One region of the Pectobacterium sp. PL64 genome, then DNA from elsewhere that is predicted to be linked to it. Evidence: predicted binding sites of a transcription regulator. Region 1 holds the regulator's gene; the other holds the start of a gene.
The links. The regulator PurR, encoded in region 1, represses purine synthesis genes. The targets are predictions, from matches to a motif close to CANGCAAACGTTTGCNTG.
Positions count from the first base shown of each region.

Region 2: a site for PurR is predicted at 2,661-2,678, ahead of pyrD (quinone-dependent dihydroorotate dehydrogenase). Genes of this name have one in related genera too.

Region 1 is NZ_CP092070.1:2,335,935-2,343,309, reverse strand. It holds gene HP572_RS10340 (riboflavin synthase) at 137-772, shown strand; gene cfa (cyclopropane fatty acyl phospholipid synthase) at 869-2,020, opposite strand; gene purR (HTH-type transcriptional repressor PurR) at 2,222-3,247, opposite strand; gene HP572_RS10325 (YnhF family membrane protein) at 3,635-3,724, shown strand; gene HP572_RS10320 (C40 family peptidase) at 3,835-4,686, opposite strand; gene HP572_RS10315 (Grx4 family monothiol glutaredoxin) at 5,028-5,378, shown strand; gene rnt (ribonuclease T) at 5,479-6,150, opposite strand; gene gloA (lactoylglutathione lyase) at 6,299-6,706, opposite strand; gene HP572_RS10300 (DUF1289 domain-containing protein) at 6,996-7,235, shown strand.
Region 2 is NZ_CP092070.1:1,609,419-1,616,793, reverse strand. It holds gene HP572_RS06965 (YcbX family protein) at 1-515, shown strand, start outside; gene HP572_RS06960 (cell division protein ZapC) at 588-1,175, opposite strand; gene pyrD (quinone-dependent dihydroorotate dehydrogenase) at 1,377-2,387, opposite strand; gene pepN (aminopeptidase N) at 2,757-5,372, opposite strand; gene pncB (nicotinate phosphoribosyltransferase) at 5,596-6,801, shown strand; gene asnS (asparagine--tRNA ligase) at 7,195-7,375, shown strand, end outside.

The sequences.
Region 1 (7,375 bases):
CATGGAAAAGAATATATTCTTTTTGTTACGCTACGGTTTCGATAGCTATGCGGTGTACGGCATTCCAGTTTGGTTTTCCGCGAAATATCGGGCACACTGCACAGCGTCATTTCTTTGTTTTTAAGAGGCAAACCGCATGTTTACCGGTATTGTTCAGGGCACCGCGCCGGTGGTGTCGATTGAAGAAAAATCCAACTTTCGCACGCACATTGTCCAGCTCCCGCCCGAGTTGCTGCCAGGGCTCGTGCCCGGTGCATCGGTGGCACACAATGGCTGCTGCCTGACGGTAACCGCCATTGACGGCGATCGTGTTAGTTTTGATCTCATGAAGGAAACGCTGCGGTTAACAAATCTGGGCGATATTCATGAAGGCGATGTCGTCAATATTGAGCGAGCTGCCAAATTCGGTGATGAGATCGGTGGGCACGTTATGTCGGGCCACATCATGTGTACGGCGGAAGTAGTTAAGATTCAGGTTTCAGAGAATAACCATCAGATTTGGTTCCGTCTGGCAGATGAAGCACTGATGAAATACGTGCTGCATAAAGGTTTCGTGGGGATTGACGGTATCAGCCTGACGGTGGGCGAAGTGACCCGTGGACGTTTCTGCGTGCATTTAATTCCAGAAACGCTGAACCGCACCACACTGGGACAGAAACGTCTGGGAAATCGCATTAATATCGAAATCGACCCGCAGACACAGGCCGTGGTTGATACAGTCGAACGCGTGTTGGCAAGCAAGCAGGCGAGCGAGCTCGGCAAGGAAGAGTAATTCCTACGTTACACATTCTGGTGAACCGGACGGCGTTTCTACCGTCCGGCTTCTCTTTTCTGTCAGCACACAATTTTCTGTCAACACACAAGGCTGTCAGCGCGCAACACGCAATCCACCTTCGATCCCATCCGTACTGAACAAGATCTGCCAGAGCTGAAGGTCTCTTGCTCTGAAAGCCCCTGCACAAGAATTAAGATAGTAGCTGAACATCCGGCGGAAGCGGGCCGTGTAGCGTGTGGAAAGCGGTGGCCAGTTCTGCTGAAAGCGAGCGTGCCAGGCCATTAATGTACGATCGTAATCAGCTCCGAAATTGTGCCAGTCCTCCATCACCATGTAAGGTTCACTCGCCTGCGCAATATGCTGTATGGAGGGAATACAGCCGTTGGGGAATATATATTTATGAATCCAGGGATCGATGTGCGGGTCGGTCTTATTGGCCCCGATGGTATGTAGCAGAAACAGTCCATCGGGTTTTAGATTACGCCGTACGACGCGGAAGTAGTTGTCATAGTTGCGTGGCCCGACGTGTTCAAACATGCCTACCGACACCACGCGATCGAATTGCCGATCGAGATCGCGATAATCCTGTAATTCAATGGTGACGTTCAGATCCTGACAACGTCGCTGTGCCAGCACCTGCTGCTCTCTGGAAATGGTGATGCCGTAAACTGAAACGCCGTAGTGGCGTGCCGCGAACTCGGCAAGTCCGCCCCAGCCGCAGCCGATATCCAGCAGCGTCATCCCTGATGTTAGCTGGAGTTTTTCGCAGATCATGGCGAGTTTGTCTTCCTGCGCCTGTTCCAGCGTCTGTGCCTGTTTCCAATAGGCGCAGGAATATTGCATGTAGGGATCCAGCATCAGGGTAAAGAGGTCGTTACCTAAATCGTAATGCGCTTTACCGACAACCTGAGCGCGTCGACGGGATTGTAAATTCGTGACGCGGGAGAGCGCGATCCGCGTGAGATCGTGCAGGCGACGGGGTAACTTAGCCTCCAGCCCAGCCCGCAGGACGCGATGGGAAAACATGTCCAGCCGTTCACACTCCCACCATTCATCCATGTAGCTTTCTCCCAGCCCCAGCGATCCCTCACACAGGATACGCTTAAAGAAATTAGGGTTGGTCACGCGGATGTCAAAAGGGCGGGTGCCGTTGATGGTGATATCCGCGGTGGCCAGCATGTCCTGCACGATGTGGAACCAGGGCGCGGTATTAGGATCCCATTCTTCTGTATAAGGTAAACCCATCATGTCTCCTTAACTTTATGTAAAAGTATCGTAAAACACACCAGGACAACACTTATCGCAGCCGAGGTATCGGCTGTCACCAGAGAAAATGAAACACGGTATTAAATTTTTAACTGCTTCAGCCAGCATACAAGAGAATTGGCTGAAGCAGAGAAGGGAAGCAGCAGGAATAAGAAAATCGTCTGTACAGAATGGCTGCGGCTAGCGGCGATAGTCGAGGTAGGGGCCGTCTGCAACCGAGCGGCGTTCAATCAACGTTGGGTGCACTTCAATGACGTGCGCATCTTCCCGTTTACTGGTAATACGATCCAGCAGCATCGCGAAAGCGGACTGTCCCAGACGCTCTTTTGGCTGGTGGATGGTGGTCAGCGCAGGCGTAAAGAAACGCGCGTGGCGCACGTTGTCATAACCGATCACCGAAATGTCCTGCGGCACGCGCAGACCCAGCTCGTCAGCCGCACAGATAGCCCCCATTGCCATGATATCACCGCCGCAGAATACGGCCGTTGGACGCTGTTTCTGTGCGAGGATCTGATGCATGGCTTTATAGCCGGATTCCGGTTCGAAATCGCCCCGAACCACCCATTCGTCGCGTACGGTGATGTCGGCTTCCTTCAACGCTTTCAAAAAGCCGAGGTAGCGTCCGCTGCCGGTGTTGCGTTCTTGAGTGCCGGGGATGGCACCGATATCCCGATGGCCGCGTTCAATCAGGTAGCGACCTGCCATATAACCGCCTTCAAAGGCGTTATCGATAATCGTATCGGTAAAATCGCTGTGCATCTGTCCCCAGTCCATCACGACCATCGGAATGCTGCGATAATCTTCCAACATCGACAGCAGCTCTGGTGGGTATTCAGCGCACATCACCAACAGGCCGTCGACGCGTTTTTGCGCCAGCATGGAAAGATAGGCGCGCTGTTTACCGATGTCGTTATGTGAATTACACAGCACCAGCGTGTAGCCTTTGGCATAGCAGCTGTTTTCAACGGCTTCAATGATCTCGGCGAAATAGGGGGCTTCGCTGGATGTGGCCAGCAAACCGATAGATTTAGTGTGATTAACTTTGAGGCTGCGCGCGACGGCGCTGGGCGAATAGTGCAATTCTTTGATTGCCGCCCTGACGGCTGCCTTAGTCTCTTCGGCGACGAAACGTGTTTTATTGATCACGTGCGATACGGTTGTGGTGGAAACGCCAGCACGTTTTGCCACATCTTTAATCGTTGCCATCTAAAAATGACTCCTGAACTTACCTGTTACAGACGTAAGTATATTGTTAATCGTTTGCCTACGTTTAATGTTCTTCTTCTAAGCTAAAAAACAGGATTTCAGAAGGAGAATGCCGAATGTTATACCGAAGGGATCTGGGTTGACGTTTTTCGACTGATACGCAGCGCTTTCATAAACAGCGGATTGTGTCCGATTTATCATGAAAGTGAAAGGGCTAATTTATACTATTAGTGATGCATTCGTCCGAGATTTTTCGCTACAATTATGAAAGAATCGTAATAACCCTATTATTTGTGGCTTTAACTACCTAAACGGGTTCGGCTGTGAAGGGGGGGCTTTTCAGATGAAGCTTTCAGATAAAATTTGTTCGTTAATAAGGAGTAATTTATGGATACAGATCTGAAGATGTCTTTGCTGACAACGGTGGGCTCGTTGGCTGTGATCATCGCATTTAGTTTTATTGCGGTGCTGAACTAACCAAACGGTGCCTCTGGGCGGGTTAGGTATTCAGACACGTTGATGCTACATAAAACGTGTCTGAATCGCTTGTCTTCACATCGCTTTTTTTACTACGTACAACTTTTCTCTTAACGAATCGTCTGCGGCGTCACCACGCGACGTGCGCCAACATAGTGCTCCTGCCAATAATCTTCACTCAGCTTGCTGATACGAATATCTGAGCCTGTACGCGGCGACTGGATAAATTTCCCTTCACCCAGATAAACCCCGACGTGATCGGCTGCGCCACGATTATTGATGCGGAAGAAGACCAGATCGCCACTTTCCAGCTCGCTCTTTTTAATCGGAGCGGCGTCACGCAGGTGATACATTTCGTTTGCGGTGCGTGGAATTTGGATCTTAACGACATCTTTGTAGGCGTAATAGACCAGCCCGCTACAGTCGAATCCGGTAAAGGGAGAGGAGCCGCCCCAGTGGTAAGGTTTACCAATCTGGCTCATCAACTTATTCATTGCGGTCGTTTTGGCATGCTGATAGCGTTTTTTATGCGCTGCGCTTAGCGCCATTCCTTTTTCTGTCGGCGCTGGATTTTTATCCGCTTTTCCCTTGAGTGCAGTCTTCTTCAGCCCGGTTTTGACTCTGGCTTGTGCGGTTGTTTGTTTCTCTTCTTCAGGCTTCAGCTTTTTAAGATTTTTTTTCACTAGCGCGGGCGTGCTGCTTTGCGTCCGTGACGGCTTTTTTTCTGTCACTTTGCTCGCGGTGCGGGATTTGGTTTTATTGCTGACGGCGGTAGGTTCTGGTTTTTTGCTTTTGATCGGCGTCGGTGATTTAGCATTACCCTTTGTTTGGCGGCTTTTCTTATTCGTTTCTACCACGGCGCTTTTCTTTGGCGCAGAATTCGGGGTATGCGGCGCAGCCTGAACGATGTTCAGGGATAGATTACTGAAAAATAATATAAAAAGAGTAATAAATAAGCGCATAATAACAGTGACCGAACATAATCCTTAACTCGCTCAATCCTCACAGTATTCCTGAAAACGGCGTCATAAAAAAGTGGGCACGGTCGCTTTATTCATACAGAATAGTGAAAAAACGTTAATAGTTATTTTTTCGATTGATTTATCAGCGTTTTCTGGCGTTGATTTCATCAATGATGAATGCCTTCAGGAAAAAATAACCCTACAAAAAATGGCGTTTTTTTGTGGCTAGTGGCATCGGTACAATATCACTGAGTCAATGTCGCTGTCGTAGCATCTCTGACGGCGGCTCATGGCTAGCGTTTTGGACGTTAGCCATCCTATAGAATTAAGGAAGCAAGAAGATGACGACACCGACAATTGAAAAAATTCAGCGCCAAATTGCTGAAAACCCGATTCTGCTGTACATGAAAGGCTCCCCGAAATTGCCAAGCTGCGGCTTTTCCGCACAGACGGTTCAGGCGTTGTCTGCCTGTGGCGAACGTTTTGCGTATGTTGATATTTTGCAGAACCCAGACATTCGTGCTGAGCTGCCGAAATACGCGAACTGGCCGACATTCCCACAGCTGTGGGTTGATGGTGAGCTGATTGGCGGCTGTGATATCGTGGTTGAAATGTTTCAGCGCGGTGAACTGCAACCGCTGATCAAAGAGACTGCAGACAAATACAAAGCGCAGCAGGCCGATCAAGAATAATGCTTTCGCCTGACGTAATGACGAGATCAAATGTTGTTACGATGCGAGTAAATCCTTCCAACGGGTGCCTTACGACACCCGTTTTTTGATCTCAGCCTTTTCAGTCTTCGGCTGACGCGTCTTCCAGCGAATTCTCTTCCAGTGCAATCGGCCATCCGCCCAGACGTTTCCAGCGGTTAACCAACTCACAGAACAGCAATGCCGTCTGGTTGGTGTCATACAGCGCGGAGTGCGCCTGGCTGGAATCAAACGCAATACCGGCGGTAATACAGGCTTTAGCAAGAACCGTTTGGCCTAACACCAGCCCGCTAAGTGCTGCAGTATCGAAAGTGGCAAAAGGGTGGAAGGGATTACGTTTTAGGCTACAGCGCTCGGCTGCCGCGGCCATAAAGCTATGATCGAAGGTGGCATTATGCGCCACGATAATCGCGCGGTTGCAGCCCTGATCTTTAATGCCTTTACGCACGACTTTAAAAATTTCATGCAGCGCATCATATTCGCTCACCGCGCCACGCAGCGGATTGGTGGGGTCAATACCGTTAAACGCCAGTGCGGCGGGCTCCAGAATCGCGCCCTCAAAAGGCTCGACGTGAAAATGTAGCGTTTCATCTGGCTGTAACCAACCGTCTTGATCCATTTTTAATGTTACCGCCGCAACTTCCAGCAAGGCATCGGTTTTCGCATTAAATCCGGCGGTTTCAACATCTATCACTACCGGGTAAAACCCACGAAAACGGCCGCTCAGGGCGTTCAGATCACTTTTATCAGCCATTTTTCTCTTAATTGTTAGCAAAACGCAGCGCGCATTATTGCAAATTTTGACCGGAGATGCAGCATGCCCGTTGCGGTTTCAAACGGCGGAGATAGCAGAAGAAGGGGGGAGAACAGGTGCCGGTGCAGCACCTGTGGAATGCGGGGGATTAGTGACCGATGCCGTTGCCAGCGTGGGCGTTCTCGATCAATTCGATTTTATAACCGTCTGGATCTTCGATGAACGCGATCACGGTTGTGCCGCCTTTGACCGGGCCCGCTTCGCGCGTTACATTGCCACCCGCTTTGCGGATACGCTCACAGGTTGCGGCAACATCGTCAACGCCCAGCGCGATATGACCATAGGCGTTGCCCAAATCATAGCTGTCGACGCCCCAGTTGTAAGTCAGTTCGATAACCGCACCTTCGCTCTCTTCGGTATAGCCGACGAAAGCCAATGTATATTTGTATTCGGTATTCTCGCTGGTGCGCAGCACGCGCATGCCCAGGATTTGGGTATAGAAATCGATAGAACGTTGTAAATCGCCAACACGCAGCATGGTGTGAAGTAAACGCATAGTGTCCTCGTTAAAAAGTGCAACAAAGAGGGAAGTATAGCGTTGTGGCTCTACCGAGTCCAAGCTGTTGGGATGATGCTAAAAATGCGACACTATAGTGAGGTTTGTGTTAAAACGTACTCTCAGGAGGGGTAAATAGCGCGTTGGGGCAATTTTAGTCTGCCTGACGTGTAAAAAAATCGTCAGTTATTACAATGGTTACCTAATTATTTTCATTGTGACTGTCCGTTTGGGCTTGCCAGCGGTAAAGAACAGGGCTTCAATAAATAGAGTTGTAGCAGGAGGTGTTGTGCCAGAGCAACTTGAACTCTTTGTTGTCCCTAATCCATGCCGTGGTATTTGTCAGACGGATGAAGGCGGATATTGTCGCGGTTGCTTTCGCAGTCGTAATGAGCGCTTTAGTTGGGGCCAAATGAGTGATGCGCAGAAACAGGATGTGCTGCGTTTGTGTCGGCAGAGAATGAAACGCTCACAGCGTTCAGAGAAATCCGATACACCAGCAGAGTCCCGTCAGCCATCGTTGTTCTAAGTTATCTTGCTTTAGATGATCTATTTACGTGAAATTTTGTTTAAGCAACGCAGGAGCGTTCGATTGAATAAAATAAGCCTGAGATCATTTTTAAAAGACTTTTATTTGATAGAATCCATTTCATGATGGAGCTATTTTTA
Region 2 (7,375 bases), 730 kb from region 1:
TTTTTGACGTCGTCAAACCCTGTAGCCGCTGCATTTTCACCACTGTCAGCATCGAACGTGGCCGTAAGCACCCGTCAGGAGAACCGCTGGCCACGCTGCAATCTTTCCGTACTGCCGAGAACGGAGACGTCGATTTTGGACAAAATCTGGTCGCCAGAAATACGGGCATCATTCGCGTGGGCGACACATTGGAAGTGTTAGCGACCAAACCACCGCGTCCTTATGGTTCTGGTCAGGTGGTCGAAAGCCTTGTCGTTCCCGAAAAAAGCGAACAGGCCGTCACCATCCACTATCAGGGAAAAGCGTTACAAGGGAACAATCAGCAGATTTTACTGGAACAGCTGGAGCAACAGGGTATTCGAGTCCCCTATTCTTGTCGGGCAGGATTGTGCGGTTGCTGTAAATTGACGTTAGTCAGCGGAGAGGTTTCCGCACTGAAGCAAAGTGCGATTAAAGGAAACGGCGAAATTCTTACCTGTAGCTGTATTCCGCAGAGTGACCTTCATTTGCAATAAAAAAGCATCTGCAATAGCCGAAGAAAAACCAGCGCGCACGCGGCTTGAAGTATGACGGGTATATGACGAGGTTTAGACGACCTTGGCGTACTCAAATGCCGACGTGCCTTCACCCAACGTGGTTTCCCACTCAGCCCTATTCTGAACGACGGCAGGCATGAGTCTGTCGTGCATGATTTTTATGGCGTCACCCAGACCCATGGTTTTTCCACTTAATGACAGCTGTTCTTGCGCCAGCAAACAGAGGCAGGCTTTATCCCCTGCTTCCGCCACCAGAAAACAGGCCGTTTCATGGGTTTCAGTGAGTTGTACTTGTACAACATCACCCGCCTGCGGCGAATACGTTACGGCATCCGGCTGTTGGATGAAGTGCCAACTTTTTGGCATCAGCGGTTTTAGGAACCGGCTTGCGACCAGCGCATTCAAAACTAATTCGCCCTGGAGGTCACGATGCAGTGCCGCTTTCTGACATTTGTCGTTATAGGTAAAAAATAACGCGGCATCGTCGACACAGAATGCGCATTCATTGAATGCATCCGGCGTTAGCATTTTAGACGGAAAACGAGAACGGAATAACATGCCGTTAGCCAAATCCAACATCAGGCGGTCGTGTTCGGTATCAAAATACCAGCGCCAGTTATCGTCAGGTTTTAGCTTCATATTATTTACCCTTCGCCTTCATAGTAGAAATATCAGAAATGGCTGATTGTGTTTTCTCACATCACAATAATCGTTCATCGTCACAAACATTGCGGCAAGAAGATCAGTCATCCGTTGATAGATTATTTACGCAAACGGATAAAATATAGACTAGCCGGGGGGATAAATAAACCCCCAGCTAAAAATGAAAGGCATTTCGGATTAAATATGTGTAACGATATCTTTAATCAGGCGTGGACCGTGGAAAATAAAGCCTGAATATATCTGTACCAGCGATGCGCCAGCCGCCATTTTTTCGCGTGCGGCGACCAAAGAATCAATTCCGCCAACGCCAATAATCGGTAAACGTCCCGCTAATTCCTGTGACAAACGGCGGATAATTTCCGTGCTGCTTGTCTGCAACGGACGTCCACTTAATCCCCCTGTCTGCCCGCAGTGGTTTAATCCCTGAATCAGTTTTCTGTCGAGCGTCGTATTGGTTGCAATCACGCCGTCGATGTTATGGCGAACCAGGCTGTCGGCAATTTGGATCAATTCTTCTTCAGAAAGATCCGGCGCGATCTTTACCGCCACAGGAACATATTTCTGATGCTTATCTTTTAATTCTGTCTGCTTGTTCTTTATCGCCAGCAAAAGATCGTCCAGCGCTTCACCATATTGCAAGCTGCGTAACCCCGGCGTATTGGGTGACGAAATGTTGATCGCGATATAACCTGCGTGAGGGTAAACCTTATCCATGCAGATCAAATAATCGTCTTTACCTTGCTCAACCGGCGTATCTTTATTCTTGCCGATGTTGATCCCTAATACACCGCCAAAACGTGTTTTCTTTACATTCTCAACCAGATAATCCACGCCTTTATTATTGAAACCCATTCGGTTGATTAATCCTTCCGCTTCCACTACGCGGAATAATCTCGGTTTGTCATTACCGGATTGTGGACGCGGCGTTACCGTCCCCACTTCAATAAAACCAAATCCCATTGCGCCTAACGCATCAATACATTCGCCGTCTTTATCTAATCCCGCCGCCAGACCGAGTGGGTTTTTAAAAGATAATCCCATGCAGGTAACGGGCTTAGTAGGAACGGATTGGCGGACGAGAAATTCAAAAGGCGTGTTGGTAATACGGCGTAATTGTTGGAAGGTCAGCTCATGTGCTCGCTCTGGATCGAGCTGAAACAGGGCTTTTTTGATAACGGGATAGAACATATTGTCTCCTGAGATCCCTATCGCAAAGGTATCTTGCCTACGCTGGAAGTAAGCAATAGTGGATTAGCGCTTGATAATAACGTACGTCACGCTGTGGTAAGGGATAGATCGTAAAGACGCTGCAAGTACATCCCTGTAAGCTCGAGCCGCGCCATCCCTGGCGCGGACGCTTTACTCTTCTATCCCCTACCACCGTTATCATTCCGCAAAAATAATCGTCACAATCTAAGATTGTGAATTCACGGTCGGTGATGGTAATTCCATCTTTGCGGAAAGTAAAACGTTTGCGGAAACGGGGAATCGTGATGCGGGAATTATCGCCACACGCGGCAGGATACCGCGTGTGGCTGTGCTAATCGCGTGGCAGGATTAGTCTTGCAGCGCCTTGCTGATCTTCTCGAACAGATCGCCAGACAAATTTTCCAACGTCTTCAGTTGCTCCAGCGCCTGACGCATTTGCGCCTGACGTTTAGCATCATAGCGTTTCAGACGGATCAACGGTTCGATCACTCGCGCCGCGACCTGCGGATTGCGGGTGTTCAAGTCACTCAGAATCTCCGTCAGGAAGCGATAGCCACTGCCGTCTTCAGCATGGAACGCCGACGGGTTCGAGGCTGCAAACGCCCCCACCAGCGAGCGCAGACGGTTAGGGTTGTTCAGGCTGAATGAACGGTGTTGCAGCAGCTCACGCACGCGGGTCAGCACATCGGCTGCCGGGCTAGTGGCTTGCAGTACAAACCATTTATCCATGACCAAACCATCCTGATGCCAGCGGTTATCAAACTGCGTCAACAGTTCGTCACGCACTGGCAACTGTGCTTCAACCGCCGCCGACAGCGCCGCCAGCGAATCCGTCATGTTATCCGCCTGACGGAACTGCGCTTGTACCAGTTTATCCGCCTGATCGGCATCGTTGAATGCCAGATAATGCAGGCAGACGTTGCGCAGTGCGCGTTTGCCCATATCCGCGTGTTCGATGCGATATTGCGGCGCGTGATTCGCGTGGTATACCGCCAGCCACTCATCTGCCATCTCTTTCGCCATCGTACGCGTCATGCTTTCGCGCACCGCAGCGATCGCCGTCGGATCGATGATGTCAAACAGCTCGGCAATCTCGTTTTCGCTCGGCAATGTCAGAATCTGAGAAGCCAGCATCGGATCCAGTTTTTCATCCAGCAACACGCCACGGAAAGCATCCACAACATGCATCGGCACGGAAAGCGGCTGTTTCTGCTGATAGCGGGAAACGTTCAGACGGATATAGTTAGCCAGCAGGCTCTGTGCTGCATCCCAACGCGAGAACGCATTGCTGGCGTGGCGCATCAGGAATGTCAGCTGTTCATCGCTCCAGGCATAATTCAGTTTTACCGGCGCAGAGAACTCACGTAATAAAGAAGGAATCGGTCGGCAAGGCACCTGATCGAAAATGAACGTCTGTTCAGATTCGGTCACATTAAGCACCGACGCCAACAGTTGGCCATCTTTCTGTAGCGGAATGACCTGCCCTTGTGGATCGTACAGTTCGATATCCAGCGGAATGTGCAGCGGCAGCTTTGGCTGTTTGTCGGCACCGACTGGGGTCATCTGGCTCACGCTCAGCAGATATTGTTGCGTCTGCGGATCGTAATCATCACGCACGGTCAGCACCGGCGTGCCCGACTGGCTATACCAGCGGCGGAACTGCGTGAGATCGACACCGGAAGCATCTTCCATCGCCAGCACAAAGTCATCACAGGTCGCTGCGCTGCCGTCATGACGCTCAAAATACAGACGAATACCGGCCTGGAAGCCTTCTTCACCTAATAAGGTGTGCATCATGCGGATCACTTCCGATCCCTTTTCATAGACCGTCAGCGTGTAGAAGTTATTCATCTCGATCACCTGATCGGGACGAATCGGATGTGACATCGGGCTGGCATCTTCAGCAAACTGCGCCCCGCGCATCACACGCACATTATCAATACGGTTCACCGGGCGCGAACCCAGATCGGAGCTGAACTCCTGATCGCGGAACACCGTCAGCCCTTCTTTCAGGCTAAGCTGGAACCAATCGCGGCAGGTGACGCGGTTACCTGTCCAGTTGTGGAAATATTCATGGCCGATCACCGCTTCAATATTCAGATAGTCTTTATCCGTCGCGGTTTCCGCCTTGGCCAGCACGTATTTAGAGTTGAATACGTTCAGCCCTTTGTTTTCCATCGCCCCCATGTTGAAGAAATCAACAGCGACGATCATATAGATGTCGAGATCGTATTCCAGACCGAAGCGCTCTTCATCCCACTTCATCGAATTCTTCAGTGAAGTCATCGCCCAACCGGCACGATCGAGGTTGCCACGGTCAACATATAGTTCCAGCGCCACATCGCGGCCAGAACGTGTCGTAAAGCGATCCTCAAGGACATCAAAATCGCCGGCAACCAGCGCAAACAGATAAGCGGGTTTCGGGAAGGGATCCTGCCATTCAATCCAGTGGCGGCCGCCTTCCAGCTCTCCTTGCGCAATACGATTGCCGTTAGAGAGTAAATAAGGATAGCGAGCTTTATCCGCTATGATGCGCGTCGTGAATTTCGCCAACACGTCCGGTCGGTCGAGATAATAAGTAATGTGGCGGAATCCTTCGGCCTCACACTGCGTACAGAGCGCATCGCCAGAGAGGTATAGCCCTTCCAGCGCGCTATTGGCGGCGGGATTGATTTCCGTTTCGATGCTGAGCGTAAAACGTGCGGGTAATTGCGTCAGAGTCAGGCCATCATCCTGCTGCTGGTAATGTGTCCACGGCTGACCATCAACGCTCAGGCTAATCAGTTTCAGCCCTTCGCCATCCAGCTTCAACGGCGCGCCAGCGTCCCCCTGCAACACCACCTGACTAACGGCTTTTACGTGAGTTTTTTCGGCATGGAGCTCGAAATCCAGTGCAATATCAGTAATGGTGTAATCCGGCGCACGGTAGTCATGGCGATATTTTATTTGCGGCTGTTGATTCATATAAAGTTTCCACCTCGTCATAAGCATCAAAGATCAAGTCTAAGCCTGTTATCTTAATGTTACCACGACAAAATAATGAGGATAATCATCGTACCGCGGTTCACTCCCGCACGTCTCGCTATGTTGTCGTAATGTAATAAACGGATAATCAAGGTATACTGACTGAACATTGCTGATTGTCCCAATGGTGGATAGGCATCTTACAAGGATGCTGTAACGCATTATGACTTTGCACACTTCCCCGATTCTGCACTCATTGCTGGATACCGATGCCTACAAGCTGCACATGCAACAGGCGGTGTATCATCATTATTATGATGTCGACGTTGCGGCCGAATTTCGCTGTCGCGGTGATGAATTATTAGGTGTTTACGCTGATGAGATAGCCCATCAGGTCGATCTGATGCGTTTCTTGTCATTGAGTGACGATGAGTTCACCTATCTTTCTTCTTTGCCGTTCTTTAAGCCGGATTATTTACACTGGCTGCGGGACTTCCGTTTTAATCCGCAGCAGGTTTCGATCAAAAATCATGCTGGCAAGCTGGATATCCGCATCACCGGGCCATGGCGTGAAGTGATTTTGTGGGAAGTTCCCTTACTGGCCGTGATCAGTGAAGTCGTGCATCGCGATCGTTCGCCCGACATCACAGCCGAGCAGGCACTCACCCAACTGTCTGCCTCGCTGGAAAGCTTCCGCCAAAACAGCGCGGATGTGGATCTCAGCCAATTCAAGCTAATGGATTTCGGCACGCGCCGGCGTTTCTCTCGTGATGTCCAGCAGACGATTGTTACGACGCTGAGAGCCAATTTCCCTTATCTCATCGGTACCAGCAATTACGATCTGGCACGCCGTTTGGATATCACGCCTGTCGGTACGCAGGCGCACGAGTGGTTTCAGGCGCATCAGCAGATTAGTCCGACGCTGGCAAACAGCCAGCGCGCCGCACTACAAATGTGGCTACGGGAATATCCCACACATTTAGGTATTGCGTTGACAGACTGCATCACTATGGATGCCTTCCTGCGCGATTTCGATTTGCCGTTCGCCGAAGCCTATCAGGGGCTGCGTCACGATTCTGGCGATCCGGTCGATTGGGGCGAAAAAGCCATTGCACATTATCAGCGCCTGAACATCGATCCGATGAGCAAAACGCTGGTCTTCTCCGACAACCTGAATCTGGATAAAGCGCTGACGCTGTACCGTCATTTCGGGCAGCGCGTGAATCTGGTGTTTGGTATCGGCACGCGCCTGACATGTGATATCCCCGGCGTGAAACCGCTGAATATCGTGATCAAGCTGGTGGAATGCAACGGCAAACCGGTGGCAAAGCTCTCTGATAGCCCAGGGAAAACCATCTGCCAGGATCAGAACTTCGTGTGTGAACTGCGCAAAGCGTTTGACTTACCCCGGGTGAAAAAGGCCAGCTGAAACGTCCCTCTTATCCCCTAATACCCTAAATAATTCGAGTTTCAGGCAGGCGGCAAGAGAAGGCATCCCGATGAGCTTACTCAGGTAAGTGATTCGGGTGACAAATCTGCCGGGAGCAGATTTGAACGCTGCTTGCAGCGGCCCTTCAGGGCGAGGCCCACGATGGGCCGAGTATTTGAACGCAGCCAACGCACATGCAACTTGAAGGATGACGGGTATTGACCAACTTTGCAGCAGATTCACCAGCATGAGCGAAAACTTCGCGCCATTCCGGTGATTTCTGCTTGTGTCCTGTTGCATCGCAAGTAACATAGCAAATGGCTCGGATTGGGCCATTTAGCGTTTTAACCACGATATATTTCTTACAACACGATTAATTAAAGAGAGAATTTTATGAGCGTAGTGCCTGTAGTCGATGTACTGCAAGGCCGTGTCGCCGTTGACAGCGAAGTCACCGTGCGCGGCTGGGTACGTACCCGGAGAGATTCTAAAGCCGGTATCTCCTTTATCGCCGTTTATGACGGCTCCTGCTTTAATCCATTACAGGCTGTCGTTAATAATAATCTCTCCAATT